One region of the Mycobacterium sp. 134 genome, then DNA from elsewhere that is predicted to be linked to it. Evidence: riboswitches for the same ligand, from Rfam matches in the RefSeq annotation. Region 1 holds a riboswitch; each other region holds the start of a gene.

The links. Region 1 has a riboswitch for glycine ahead of gcvP (aminomethyl-transferring glycine dehydrogenase). Riboswitches for the same ligand answer to the same signal wherever they lie in the genome.
Region 2: another riboswitch for glycine. It lies ahead of cycA (D-serine/D-alanine/glycine transporter); the one in region 1 lies ahead of gcvP (aminomethyl-transferring glycine dehydrogenase).
Region 3: another riboswitch for glycine. It lies ahead of gcvP (aminomethyl-transferring glycine dehydrogenase); the one in region 1 lies ahead of gcvP (aminomethyl-transferring glycine dehydrogenase).

Annotation. Positions count from the first base shown of each region.
Region 1 is NZ_JBLVUN010000008.1:6,018,142-6,022,350, reverse strand. Features, by position in the region: gene ACNQVK_RS33780 (SDR family NAD(P)-dependent oxidoreductase) at 1-285, shown strand, start outside; gene ACNQVK_RS33775 (TetR/AcrR family transcriptional regulator) at 321-896, shown strand; gene ACNQVK_RS33770 (TOBE domain-containing protein) at 914-1,126, opposite strand; gene speB (agmatinase) at 1,295-2,296, shown strand; glycine riboswitch at 2,332-2,422, shown strand; gene gcvP (aminomethyl-transferring glycine dehydrogenase) at 2,573-4,209, shown strand, end outside.
Region 2 is NZ_JBLVUN010000008.1:3,022,696-3,026,904, reverse strand. Features, by position in the region: gene lon (endopeptidase La) at 1-2,064, shown strand, start outside; glycine riboswitch at 2,259-2,357, shown strand; gene cycA (D-serine/D-alanine/glycine transporter) at 2,519-3,985, shown strand; gene ACNQVK_RS19240 (nitroreductase/quinone reductase family protein) at 4,005-4,209, shown strand, end outside.
Region 3 is NZ_JBLVUN010000008.1:2,972,824-2,977,032, reverse strand. Features, by position in the region: gene gcvP (aminomethyl-transferring glycine dehydrogenase) at 1-1,721, opposite strand, end outside; glycine riboswitch at 1,875-1,973, opposite strand; gene ACNQVK_RS19010 (MerR family transcriptional regulator) at 2,089-2,709, opposite strand; gene ACNQVK_RS19005 (bifunctional nuclease family protein) at 2,965-3,459, opposite strand; partial or broken gene ACNQVK_RS19000 (MerR family transcriptional regulator) at 3,583-4,209, opposite strand, start outside.

The sequences.
Region 1 (4,209 bases):
ACCTCGCTGGCCCGGCACATGACCCGCGACGATTTTGCGGCGCTCAACGACATCACGCCCGCGAGACCGAGCGCGGAGACCGAACGTATCGACGTCCGTCACGACTTCGTGCTCCCCGACCAGGGGGCGGCGACGCAGGTGTGGGCCGCGGTGAGCCCGGAGTTGACCGGGGTCGGTTCGGTGTACCTGGCAGACTGCCGGATCCGGCCCGAACTCGTCCCGTATGCGGTCGATCCGGACCGGGCGGCACAGCTGTGGGGCCTGTCGGAATCACTGTGCAGCTGACCGGCTTTGCCGGGCCATCGGTAAGGTCGGTGGCCATGGATCGAACGCAGCGGCGCAAGCAGGAAGTGCGCGAGCGCATACTGCAGGCCGCATTCGATCTGTTCCTGTCGCAGGGCGTCGACGCCACCAAGATCGAGGACATCTGCGAGCGGGCCGACGTTGCGAACCGGACCTTCTTCAACCACTTCGCCACCCGGCAGGACATGCTGGCCGCGCTGGCCGAGCAGCGGTTGCTCAACCTTCAGGAGGTGTTGCGCGACCGGTCGGGCGAGCCGGTGCCGGCGCGACTCATCGGGCTTTTCGACGACATCGCCGGCACGCTGACCCGGTCCGGCGACACCTACCGCGAACTGATCGGGGCGTTGTTCGCCACCACCGGATTGCGGCTGCCGCGGGGCTACGGACTGCACCAGACGTTCGTCGAACTGATCGAGGACGGTGTCGCGCGGGGGGAGGTCACGCGTAAACACGATCCGCGCACCCTGGCCGACATCATCGTCGGCGCGTTGGTCGGCGGCGTCATCAGCTGGACCACCGAGGAGAGCTACTCGCTCGACGCAGGCCTGCACGACCTGGCCGTTGCGCTGGTGGACCTGCTGCAGGCGGACTGAGGCGGGCGTATCCGACGTCAGTCGACGCCGAGCATCACCTCGGTCGACTTGACCAGCACCGTCGCCGCGGTGCCCGGCGCCAGACCCAGTTCCTCGACGGCTTCCTTCGTGATGGAGGCCGTGACGATCTGGTCACCGCCGTCGAGCTTGACCTTCACGGTCGCCATGACCGCGCCGATCGTGACCTCGGTGACCGTGCCGGTGAGCTGGTTACGGGTGGACAGACGCATCGCGGACCTCCGTCGATCAGTGGCTGACGTGCGGCTCTGACGATAGGCGCTTGTGCGATTGCTCAAAGGCACTCGCCAGTGTTTGGGCATTGTCTGCTCGCTGCGGGCGTGCACCGGGAGTGATGCTGACTGTCAACACCCGGCGAGTCGAAAGGCTGGAAACCACAGATGAGCACGCATGACGGCATCATCGGCGCACTGCCCGCCACCCAGGTCCCGCGCTACGCCGGGAAGGGCACCTTCGCCCGGATCGCCGACATCCACGAGGTGTCCGACTACGACATCGCGATCCTCGGCGTGCCCTTCGACGGCGGCACCTCCTACCGGCCCGGTGCCCGATTCGGTCCGATGGCGGTCCGGCAGGCCGCGCGCACCCTCCGTCCCGGCTATCACGTCGAACTCGGCGTCGCGCCGCTGGAGCACGTGCAGGTGGTCGATGCCGGAGACGTCGCCGTCACGCCGTACAACATCGACGAGGCCTGCCGGCAGATCCAGGATCACGCCTCCGACATCCTCACCGGCGGCGACCGTCGCATCGTGTCCATCGGCGGTGACCACACCATCGCGCTGCCGAACCTGCGGGCCCTGCACGCCAAGCACGGTCCCGTCGCGCTGGTCCACTTCGACGCGCACCTGGACACCTGGGACACCTACTTCAACGCGCCGGTCACGCACGGCACGATCTTCCGCCGGGCGTTCGAGGAGGGGTTGCTGATCGAGGATCACTCGATCCACGTCGGCATCCGCGGCCCGATCTACGACCAGATCGATCTCGACGACGACGCCCGCATGGGATTCAAGATCATCCGGGCGGGCGACCTCGACGTGATCGGCACCGACGCGGCCGTCGACGTGGTGCGCCGCCGGGTCGACGACCTCCCGGTGTACCTGTCCATCGACATCGACGTGCTCGACCCGGCGTTCGCCCCGGGCACCGGCACACCCGAATCCGGTGGTCTGACCTCGCGCGAGCTGCTGAAGATGCTGCGCAAGATGTCCGGCCTCAACATCGTCGGCGCCGACGTCGTCGAGGTGGCCCCCGCCTACGACCATGCCGAAATCACCAGCGTGGCGGCGGCCACGGTGGTGTTCGACATCGTGTCGCTCATGGTCGCCGGACGGCAGTCGAATCTGCCCGTCAACGGTGAGGTTGCGGCCACGGCGCCCTGATCGAGTAGCATCCGTCACATAACTCAATACGTCGATGACGCATTGTGGGAGAACCTCCGATTCCGGAGGCGCCGTAGGAGCAACTCCTCCCCGGGAATCTCTCAGGCCCAATACCGCAGTGTCGAGACAACTCTGGAGAACAGCGCGATCGCAGGATCGGGCTTACCGAAGGGGAAAGGCGCAACGCGCTAAAACTCTCAGGTTTCAGGACAGAGCGGGGAGGTGTCACTTCACGACGCATCGTGTAACCGCGGTGCCCGAAACCGGAGTCACCTCATGCCTGAGTGCACCGCAATTGTCCACGACGACAACTCTTTTCGCGACCGACACATCGGCCCTGACCGAGTGGGCGAGCGGCGCATGCTCGATGTTCTCGGATTCGCCAGCACCGATGAGTTGATCGACAGCGCGGTGCCCCGGCAGATCCGCTGCACCGACGGCTTGCGGCTGCCCGCCGCGCGATCCGAACAGCAGGTCCTCGCGGCACTGCGCGAGCTGGCCGACCGCAATCAGCCGCGGATTCAGATGATCGGCCTCGGCTACCACGACACCATCACCCCCGCGGTCCTGCGCCGCAACATGCTCGAGTCGCCGGCCTGGTACACCGCATATACGCCGTACCAGCCGGAGATCTCGCAGGGCAGGCTCGAGGCGCTGCTGACGTTCCAGACGCTGATCGAGGACCTGACGGCGCTGCCGGTCGCCGGTGCGTCGCTGCTGGATGAGGCCACCGCGGTGATGGAGGCGGTGCTGTTGATGCGGCGGGCCAACAAGACGGTGTCGTCCAACCGTGTGGTGCTGGACGCCGATTGCCTGCCGCAGACCCTCGCGGTGGTGCGTGGGCGGGCCGAAGCCGTCGGAGTCGAGGTGGTGGTCGCCGATCTGACCGGGGCACTGCCCGACGGCGACGCCTTCGGCGTCGTCTTCCAGTCCCCGGGCGCCAGCGGAGTGGTGCGTGACCTCGCCCCGCTCGTCGCCGCGGCACACGAGCGCGGCATGCTCACCACGGTCGCCGCCGACCTGCTGGCGCTGACCCTGATCACGGCCCCCGGCGAGCAGGGCGCCGACATCGCGGTGGGCTCGGCGCAGCGGTTCGGTGTGCCGTTGTTCTTCGGCGGTCCCCACGCCGGCTACATGGCGGTGCGGTCCGGTCTGGAGCGCATGCTGCCCGGCCGCCTGGTCGGGGTATCTGTCGATGTGGCAGGCAAGCCCGCCTACCGGCTCGCACTGCAGACCCGCGAGCAGCACATCCGCCGCGACAAGGCGACCAGCAACATCTGCACCGCGCAGGCATTGCTGGCCAACGTCGCAGCCATGTACGCCGCCTACCACGGGCCGGAAGGGTTGCGCGCCATCGCAACCCGCGTCCATGGTCATGCCGTCACCCTGGCCGACGGTCTGCGTGCCGCGGGGCGCGAGATCGCGCACGACTCGTTCTTCGACACCGTGCAGGTGCGGGTCCCTGGCACCGCCCACGAGATCGTGGCGGCCGCGGACCGGGCCGGTATCAACCTTCGTCTGGTCGACGCCGACCGCGTCGGCATCACCTGCGACGAGTGCACCACCGAGGACGTGGTCGGGCGCGTGCTCGAGGTGTTCGGTGCTTCGCCGGTGGCCACCGATCGTCCGTTCGCGCTGCCTGCCGGTCTGCTTCGCACGTCGGAGTACCTGCAGCACCCCGTGTTTCACACGCATCGATCCGAAACCGCGATGTTGCGTTTCCTGCGGGAACTCTCGGACCGGGATCTGGCGCTGGACCGCACCATGATCCCGCTCGGGTCCTGCACCATGAAGCTCAACGCCGCGGCGGAGATGGAACCGATCAGCTGGCCCGGGTTCGCCGGTATCCACCCGTACGCGCCTGCAGAACAGACCGCGGGGTACCTCGAGCTGATCGGCAATCTGGAAACCTG
Region 2 (4,209 bases), 3.0 Mb from region 1:
GGTTCCGGAACCACCGGACCGGGTGCGGCTTTGTGGGTCGAGGTGGAGGAAGCCGGCGAGCCCGAAGCGGTGACCGACGAGACCAAGGCGCTGGCCGCCGAATACAAGAAGTTGCTGCTGGCCATGCTGCAGCGGCGCGAGGCCTGGCAGATCGTCGACGTGGTCAACAAGATCACCGACCCGTCCGCGCTGGCCGACACGGCCGGCTACGCCTCTTACCTGACCGACGTGCAGAAGCGTCAGCTCCTGGAGACCGAGGATGCGGCCGAACGACTGCGTGTCCTCATCGCCTGGACCGGCGAGCACCTGGCCGAGGTCGAGGTCAACGACAAGATCGCCGAGGATGTCCGGGCCGGGATGGACAAGCAGCAGAAGGAATTCCTGCTGCGCCAGCAGTTGAACGCCATCCGCAAGGAACTGGGCGAAGGCGAGCCCGAGGGGTCTGACGACTACCGGGCCCGGGTCGAGGCCGCCGATCTGCCGGACAAGGTCCGCGAGGCCGCGTTGCGCGAGGTCGGCAAGCTGGAACGCTCCAGCGAGCAGAGCCCCGAGGGCGGCTGGATCCGTACCTGGCTGGACACCGTCCTGGATCTGCCGTGGAACGAGCGGACCGAGGACTCCACCGACCTCAAGGGTGCCCGCGAGATCTTGGACGCCGATCACCACGGTCTGGACGACGTCAAGGACCGAATCGTCGAGTACCTGGCCGTGCGGGCCCGTCGTGCCCAGCGCGGCATGGCCGTCGTCGGTGGCCGCGGCTCGGGCGCCGTGATGGTGCTGGCAGGTCCGCCCGGGGTCGGCAAGACCTCGCTGGGTGAGTCCGTGGCCCGGGCACTGGGCCGCAAGTTCGTGCGCGTCGCCCTGGGCGGTGTGCGCGACGAGGCCGAGATCCGCGGCCACCGGCGTACCTACGTCGGCGCGCTGCCGGGCCGCATCGTGCGGGCCATCGGCGAGGCGGGTTCGATGAATCCCGTTGTGCTGCTGGACGAGATCGACAAGGTGGGCTCGGACTACCGGGGCGACCCGTCGGCCGCGCTGCTGGAGGTGCTGGACCCGGCGCAGAACCACACGTTCCGCGATCACTACCTCGACCTGGATCTGGACCTGTCCGACGTGGTGTTCCTGGCGACGGCCAACGTCATCGAGAACATCCCCTCGGCGTTGCTGGACCGGATGGAGCTGGTGCAGATCGACGGCTACACCGAGGACGACAAGGTCGCGATCGCTCGGGACTACCTGCTGCCACGGCAGTCCGAACGGGCGGCACTGACCGACGCCGAGGTGACGGTGACGGATGCGGCGTTGCGCAAGATCGCCGCGGACTACACCCGCGAGCCGGGTGTTCGTCAGTTCGAGCGGTTGCTGGCCAAGGCGCTGCGCAAGGTGACCACGAAACTGGACGAAGGCGGAATCGTCAACGTCGTCGTTGACGAGCCGGATCTCGTTGAGTACCTGGGTCGTCCACGCTTCACGCCGGAGTCCGACGAGCGCACCGCGGTGCCGGGTGTGGCGACCGGCCTGGCCGTCACAGGCCTGGGCGGTGACGTGCTCTTCATCGAGGTGAACTCGAACGAGGGCGAGCCTGGGCTGAAGCTGACCGGTCAACTGGGCGACGTCATGAAGGAGTCGGCGCAGATCGCGCTGTCCTACGTGCGGGCCCACGCCGACCAGTTGGGCGTCGACCCGAAGGCGCTGGACCGTCAGATCCACGTGCACGTCCCCGCGGGCGCGGTGCCCAAGGACGGGCCGTCGGCCGGCGTCACGATGGTGACGGCACTGGTGTCGATGGCCACCGGGCGGCAGGTGCGCGGCGATGTCGGCATGACCGGCGAGGTCACGCTGAACGGCCGGGTGCTGCCCATCGGCGGCGTGAAGCAGAAGCTGCTCGCCGCGCAGCGGGCGGGGCTGAAGACGGTGTTCATCCCGGCGCGCAACGAGCCCGACCTGGACGATGTGCCGGCCGAGGTGCTCGACGCACTGGAGGTCAAGCCGATGACCGACGTGGCCGACATCGTCGTGGCGGCGCTGGAACCGGCCGCCGAGCAGGCGACAGCAGCCGCGTAAGGAAAAACACCGCGCGAGCGACCGTGAATGTACGCAGGTGACGGCGGGTCACCGTACAGACACGGTCGCTCGGCGTGCGTGGGTGACGCGCGGATGACGCGCGGTCCCCATGGGGGTGCGCGATCCGCACTCGGCTGCTAACGTGACGCGCGGCACACTCCGGGTTCGGGGTGGCTCACAACTCAAGACGCCGTTGAGTCGCGGCGGGAGAGTCCCGCCCCATCCAGCCGGCGGGCGCCGCAGGAGCAAATCCTCCCCAGGAATCTCTCAGGCCCCCGTATCGCCGCGACTAGGCACCTCTGGAAAGCAGTCGGCCAGTCCAGGACCGGCTCACCGAAGGGGCAGGTGAAGCGCCGGTAGCGGCGGTTCGTGAAAACTCTCAGGTTCAAAACGACAGAGCGGGGAGGCGCCCGCAGTCCGCGCTCCCCATGGGGCCTGAGATCCTTAGGTTGCTATGTCCCAATCCAGTGATCTGTCCGCTGATTCAGCGGAATCGCCCGCATCGTCCGGCGAGCCACAGCACCTCTCCCGCCAGCTCTCCAACCGGCACATCCAGCTGATCGCGATCGGCGGCGCCATCGGCACGGGCCTGTTCATGGGGTCCGGCAAGACCATCTCGCTGGCCGGCCCGTCGGTGCTGTTCGTCTACATGATCATCGGCTTCATGCTGTTCTTCGTGATGCGGGCCATGGGCGAGCTGCTGCTGTCCAACCTGCATTACAAGTCCTTCGCCGATTTCGCCGCCGACCTGCTCGGCCCGTGGGCGGGGTTCTTCACCGGCTGGACCTACTGGTTCTGCTGGATCGTCACGGGCGTCGCCGACGTGGTGGTGATCGCCGGGTACGTGGCCTTCTGGTGGCCGGACCTTCCCCTGTGGATACCGGCGCTCGCGACGGTCGTGGTGCTGATCGGGCTGAATCTGCCGACCGTGCGGGCCTTCGGCGAGACCGAGTTCTGGTTCGCCCTGATCAAGATCGTCGCGATCGTGACGCTGATCATCATCGGCCTCGTCATGATCTTCACCAGTTTCCAAGCTCCCACCGGCGCCCAGGCCTCCTTCGCCAACCTGTGGAACGACGGCGGCTTCTTCCCCACCGGCCCAATGGGATTCGTGGCCGGTTTCCAGATCGCGACCTTCGCGTTCGTCGGCATCGAACTGGTGGGTACCACTGCCGCCGAGGCCAAGGACCCGGAGCGCAACCTGCCGAAGGCGATCAACTCGATCCCCGTGCGCGTCATGCTCTTCTACGTCGCCGCCCTGACCATCATCATCGCGGTCACGCCGTGGCGCGAGATCGATCCCAAACTCAGCCCGTTCGTGGCGATGTTCAGCCTGGCGGGCCTGGGAATCGCCGCGTCGGTGGTCAACTTCGTGGTGCTGACCTCGGCGACGTCGTCGGCCAACTCCGGGATCTACTCGACCTCCCGGATGGTCTACGGCCTGGCCACCGAGGGTGATGCACCCCGCCTGTTCGGCCGGCTCACCTCACGGCGCGTGCCGGCCAACGCGCTGTTCCTGTCCGGGGTGTTCCTGCTGTCCGGTGTGGTCATGGTCGCAGCCGGCGACTCGATCGTGGCGGCCTTCACGTTGGTGACGACCATCTCGTCGCTGTGCTTCATCTTCGTCTGGACGATCATCCTGGTCAGCTACCTCGTGTACCGGAAACGCCGGCCGGAACTGCACGAGGCGTCGAAGTTCAAGATGCCCGGCGGCATCGTGATGTGTTACGTCGTCCTGACCTTCTTCGCCTTCCTGATCGTGGCGTTCGCCCTGAAGGAAGACACCCTGCAGGCTGAACTCGTGACGCCGGTGTGGTTCCTGGTACTCGGTATCGCCTGGCTGGTGCTGCGGCGTCGCCCGCAACACCTGGCCCGCGAAGCCGAATTCCGCGCCGAACTGAAGTCGACGGATTCGGACTGACGCTCGGTAGGGTGGCGCCATGGTGGATCTTCGTGATCTGAAGCGACGCATCGTCCATGGCGCCCAACGCCGCATCGTCAATCCGGTCGGCCGCCAACTGCCCGTCACCATGCTGGAGACGGTCGGCCGGAAATCCGGCGAACCACGGCACACCGCCGTGGGCGGCCGGGTGATCGGCGATCAATTCTGGATGGTCTCCGAGCACGGCGACCGGTCCCACTACG
Region 3 (4,209 bases), 3.0 Mb from region 1:
ACGTGGTAGGCCTTGATCGCCAGCAGTCCGGCGTACTCGCCCTGCGAACCGGCATTGGGCTGCAACGAGATCTGGTCGTAGCCGGTGATCCCGGTGAGCCAGTCCTGCAGATCGGCGATCAGTTTGCGCAGTCCCGGATTGTCCGATGCCGGCGCGAACGGGTGCTGACGGCCGAACTCGGGCCAGGTGATCGGCTCCATCTCAGCGGCCGCGTTGAGCTTCATCGTGCAGGAGCCCAGCGGAATCATGCTGCGGTCCAACGCGATGTCCTTGTCCGCCAACGCCCGGAGGTAACGCATCATCTCGGTCTCGGTGCGGTACTTGTTGAACGCCGGGTGCGTGAGGAATTCCGAGGTCCGCGTCACGACGCCCGCCGACACCGGTTCGGCGGCCGAGACGCCGAACGCCTCCAGTACCGCGGCCACATGCGCATCGGTGGTCGCCTCGTCGCAGGACACCGACACGTGATCGGCATCCACGCGCCACAGGTTGATCCCCTTGGCCTTGGCGGCCGCGACCACCGCGTCGGCGCGTCCGGGAACCCGGGCCAGCACGGTGTCGAAGTACTTGTCGTGCACCAGCGCATCGCCCAGCGCGCCGGCGATCGCCGAGGCGTGGCCGTGCACGCGGCGGGCGATCGCAGTCAGTCCTTGAGCGCCGTGATAGCTGGCGTACATCGCGGCCATCACCGCCAGCAGCACCTGTGCGGTACAGATGTTGCTGGTCGCCTTGTCCCGGCGGATGTGCTGCTCGCGGGTCTGCAGCGCCAGGCGGTAGGCCGGCGCGCCGTCGGCGTCGACGGAGACGCCGACGAGCCGGCCCGGCAACTGCCGGGCATGCTTGGCGTGCACGGCCAGATAGCCGGCGTGGGGTCCACCGAATCCCATTGGCACGCCGAACCGTTGGCTCGTTCCGAAGGCCACGTCGGCGCCGATCTCGCCGGGCGGGGTGATCACGGTCAGCGCCAGCAGGTCGGCACCGACGGCGACAAGCGCGCCGTGCTCGTGGGCTGCGCTGATCAGCGCGGACCAATCGCCTACCCGCCCGCTCGCTCCGGGCAGTTGCACGATGACACCGAAGAACTCGCCGTCCGGAAGTCCCTGGCGCAGATCGGCCGTGACGATCTCGATGCCGAGCGGCTCCGCCCGGGTGGCCAGCACGGCCGCGGTCTGCGCGTACACGTCGGTGTCGACCAGGAGTCGATTCGCCTTGGACTTGGTCGCGCGGTGCATCAGCGTCATGGCCTCGGCCGCGGCGGTGCCCTCGTCGAGCATCGAGGCGTTGGCCACCTCGAGGCCGGTCAGATCCGAGACCATGGTCTGGAAGTTCAGCAGGACCTCGAGACGGCCCTGGCTGATCTCGGGCTGGTACGGCGTGTACGCGGTGTACCAGGCGGGGTTCTCAAGAATGTTGCGCCGCAGCACGGCGGGCGTGAAGGTGTCGAAGTAGCCCTGACCGATCATCGAGACCGCGGTGGTGTTGGAGTCGGCCAACGCGCGCAGCTCGGCCAGTGACTCCTCCTCGGTGGCCGGCGCGGGCAGACCCTCCAGGCCCGGGGCGACACCACCGGACGACAGCGCGTCGAGGATGCCTGCCGGAAGCGCCTTGGCAGCGAGCTCGTCGAGGGATGCCACGCCGATCACGTCGAGCATGGTGCTGACGGCGGAGGCGTCCGGGCCGATGTGACGATCGGAGAAACGCGATTGATGCTGGTCGGACACGACACTCTCCTGAGGCGCAGACGTGCTCAGACGTCGTAGCAGTCCCTCTCCCTCTGTCGTCGACCCGGTCCGGGTGCCTGAGAGATTCAGCCCCGGTGCAGGACTTTTCCCCATGGGCGGGTGCCCAGCGGGCACCGCTTTCCAGAGGCATCGGGGCCTGGCGCGGTCCTGGGTGCCTGAGAGGTTGACGGAGAGGTATTGCTCCTTCGGCGTCCGTGGCTGGCTGTCACGAAGCTCTCCCGCGCGAGGGCGATGCGTCCCTCATCTTACCGGGCATCCACTGGCTTCTCCGCATAGCGTGCACCGACGCGCAGGTGCCCCGCATCACCGGATGCGGGGCGCCTAGGTGTCTGGTCGGGAGGGAGGGTCAGCCGATCTTGCGGTCGCGGCTTTTGCGCCGCGACGCCAGCTCATCCTCGGGTGATGCGATGGACTCGCCGCCGTCGGCACGCTCGCCCGGGAAATCGGCGATGGTGCCGGTCAGCTCACGCATGGCGCCGGATACCGCGATGCCGAACACGCCCTGACCGCCCTGCAGCAGGTCGACAACCTCTTCGGCGGACGTGCACTCGTAGACCGTGGTGCCGTCGGAGAACAGGGTGATGTTGGCCAGATCCTGCACGCCTCGTTGGCGCAGGTGGTCGACCGCGACCCGGATGTTGTGCAACGAGATACCGGTGTCGAGCAACCGCTTGACGATCTTGAGGACCAGAACGTCCTTGAACGAGTAGAGGCGCTGGCTGCCCGAACCGGCCGCGCCCCGGATGGAGGGAACCACCAGGGAGGTGCGCGCCCAGTAATCGAGCTGCCGGTAGGTGATCCCGGCGATCTGGCACGCGCTCGGGCCGCGATAACCGACGAGTTCGTCAGGAACCGAATCGTCGGGGAACAGCCCACCCTGCACGGGTTCGCCGGCCGGCCTGACAGGCGGCTCCGCGCCGCTCCCGGTGGTCAGATCCAGCTCTTCCTGCCGTGGCGTGTCACCCACTGTGAATCCTCTCGCCGTTCGAACTCGCCCGCGTCGTACTACTACGTCATGTACCGCGGCCACCTGTGCCGCGGCGGTTTGCTGCGAGCTCGAATGTGTCGAGCATACGCTTCCCGCCGAGCCCTGAATGCCCGCTGCAGAGAAAGTATGGCGCCCGAATTCCCGCCCGATCGGCTCCCGCGCCGCGTGTTGACACCGGTATGCCCACTTGAGACGTATCCGTGATCTGCGACGGCGCAGCGGCGCGGGCGGCGGTCATGTGGCCTTGAAGTCGTCCGGGGAAACGCTGTCCAGGAATTCCTTGAACTTCTCGACCTCGTCCTCGCGGACAGTGCCTGCAGCCTCTTCGTCGTTCTCGTCCGGGATCAGCAGGCCGGCCTCGGCCAGCACCGCCTCCTCCACGTAGATCGGGACGCCGACACGCAGGGCGATCGCCACCGAGTCCGAGGGCCTGGCCGACACCTTGATGTCGCGGTCGAAGATCAGGTCGGCGTAGAAGGTGCCTTCCTGCAGGTCGACGATCCGCACCTCTTTGAGCGAATGCCCAAGGGCGGTAATGACATCTCGGATCAGGTCGTGGGTGAGCGGCCGGGCGGGCTCGACGCCCTGCTGTTCCAGCGCGATCGCGGCAGCCTCCGACTGCCCGATCCAGATCGGTAGGTAGCGATCACCGTTGGATTCCCGCAAAAGCAACACGGGCTGGTTCTGCGGCTGTTCCACCCGAATGCCGACCACGCGAACCTCAGCCATCTGTGCCTGCCCTCCGCACCGCCGTGCCGTTTCGTCGAATCTTCGTCCGTCGCACTGTCCGCCATCACCACATTGCCAGGGGTCCCGACGTAGACGAACTGGCCGTCAAAACGAGTCTAGTCCTCAGCGATCCAGAACGTCGCGTACGGCGGACTTGATGAGCGACGTGTGCAGGGTGATCGCCAGGGCGGCCACCTCACGCGCCAGATCGTCGGCGCGGTCGCGGGCTCCGGCCTTGCTCGCCTTGCCCACGGGGCCCGCGATCTGGGCGATCAGGTCGGATTGCCGGTCCGCCGCGGAGCGGAACGCCCGCAGGTGTCGGGGCTCGACACCGTAGTCACCGAGGGCGCGCGCACACTGCGCGATCACCACGGAATGTTCATCGAAAAGCCCGGCCCGGCGGTGATGATGCCGTTGCGCACCAGCGCCCCCAGCATCTCGTCGTCGATGCCCGACCGGGCCAACAGATCTTCGCGGGACAGCCGGACCTGCGGCGGCGCCACCGCCGAAACACCGGCGGCGCCGTCCGGCGAGCCGTCCCCACCCTCGGATACCGGCACCAAACGCGGCACACCGTAGGCGGATCCCGCCTGTGGCAACTCACCGTCGGGTTGGGCGTCCAACTGGGCCTTGATCACCTTCAACGGCAGGTACTGGTCACGCTGCGCGGTCAGGATGAACCGCAATCGCGCACAGTCGTACGCGGTGAACCGCCGGTACCCCGACGCGGTGCGCTGCGGCGTGACTAGT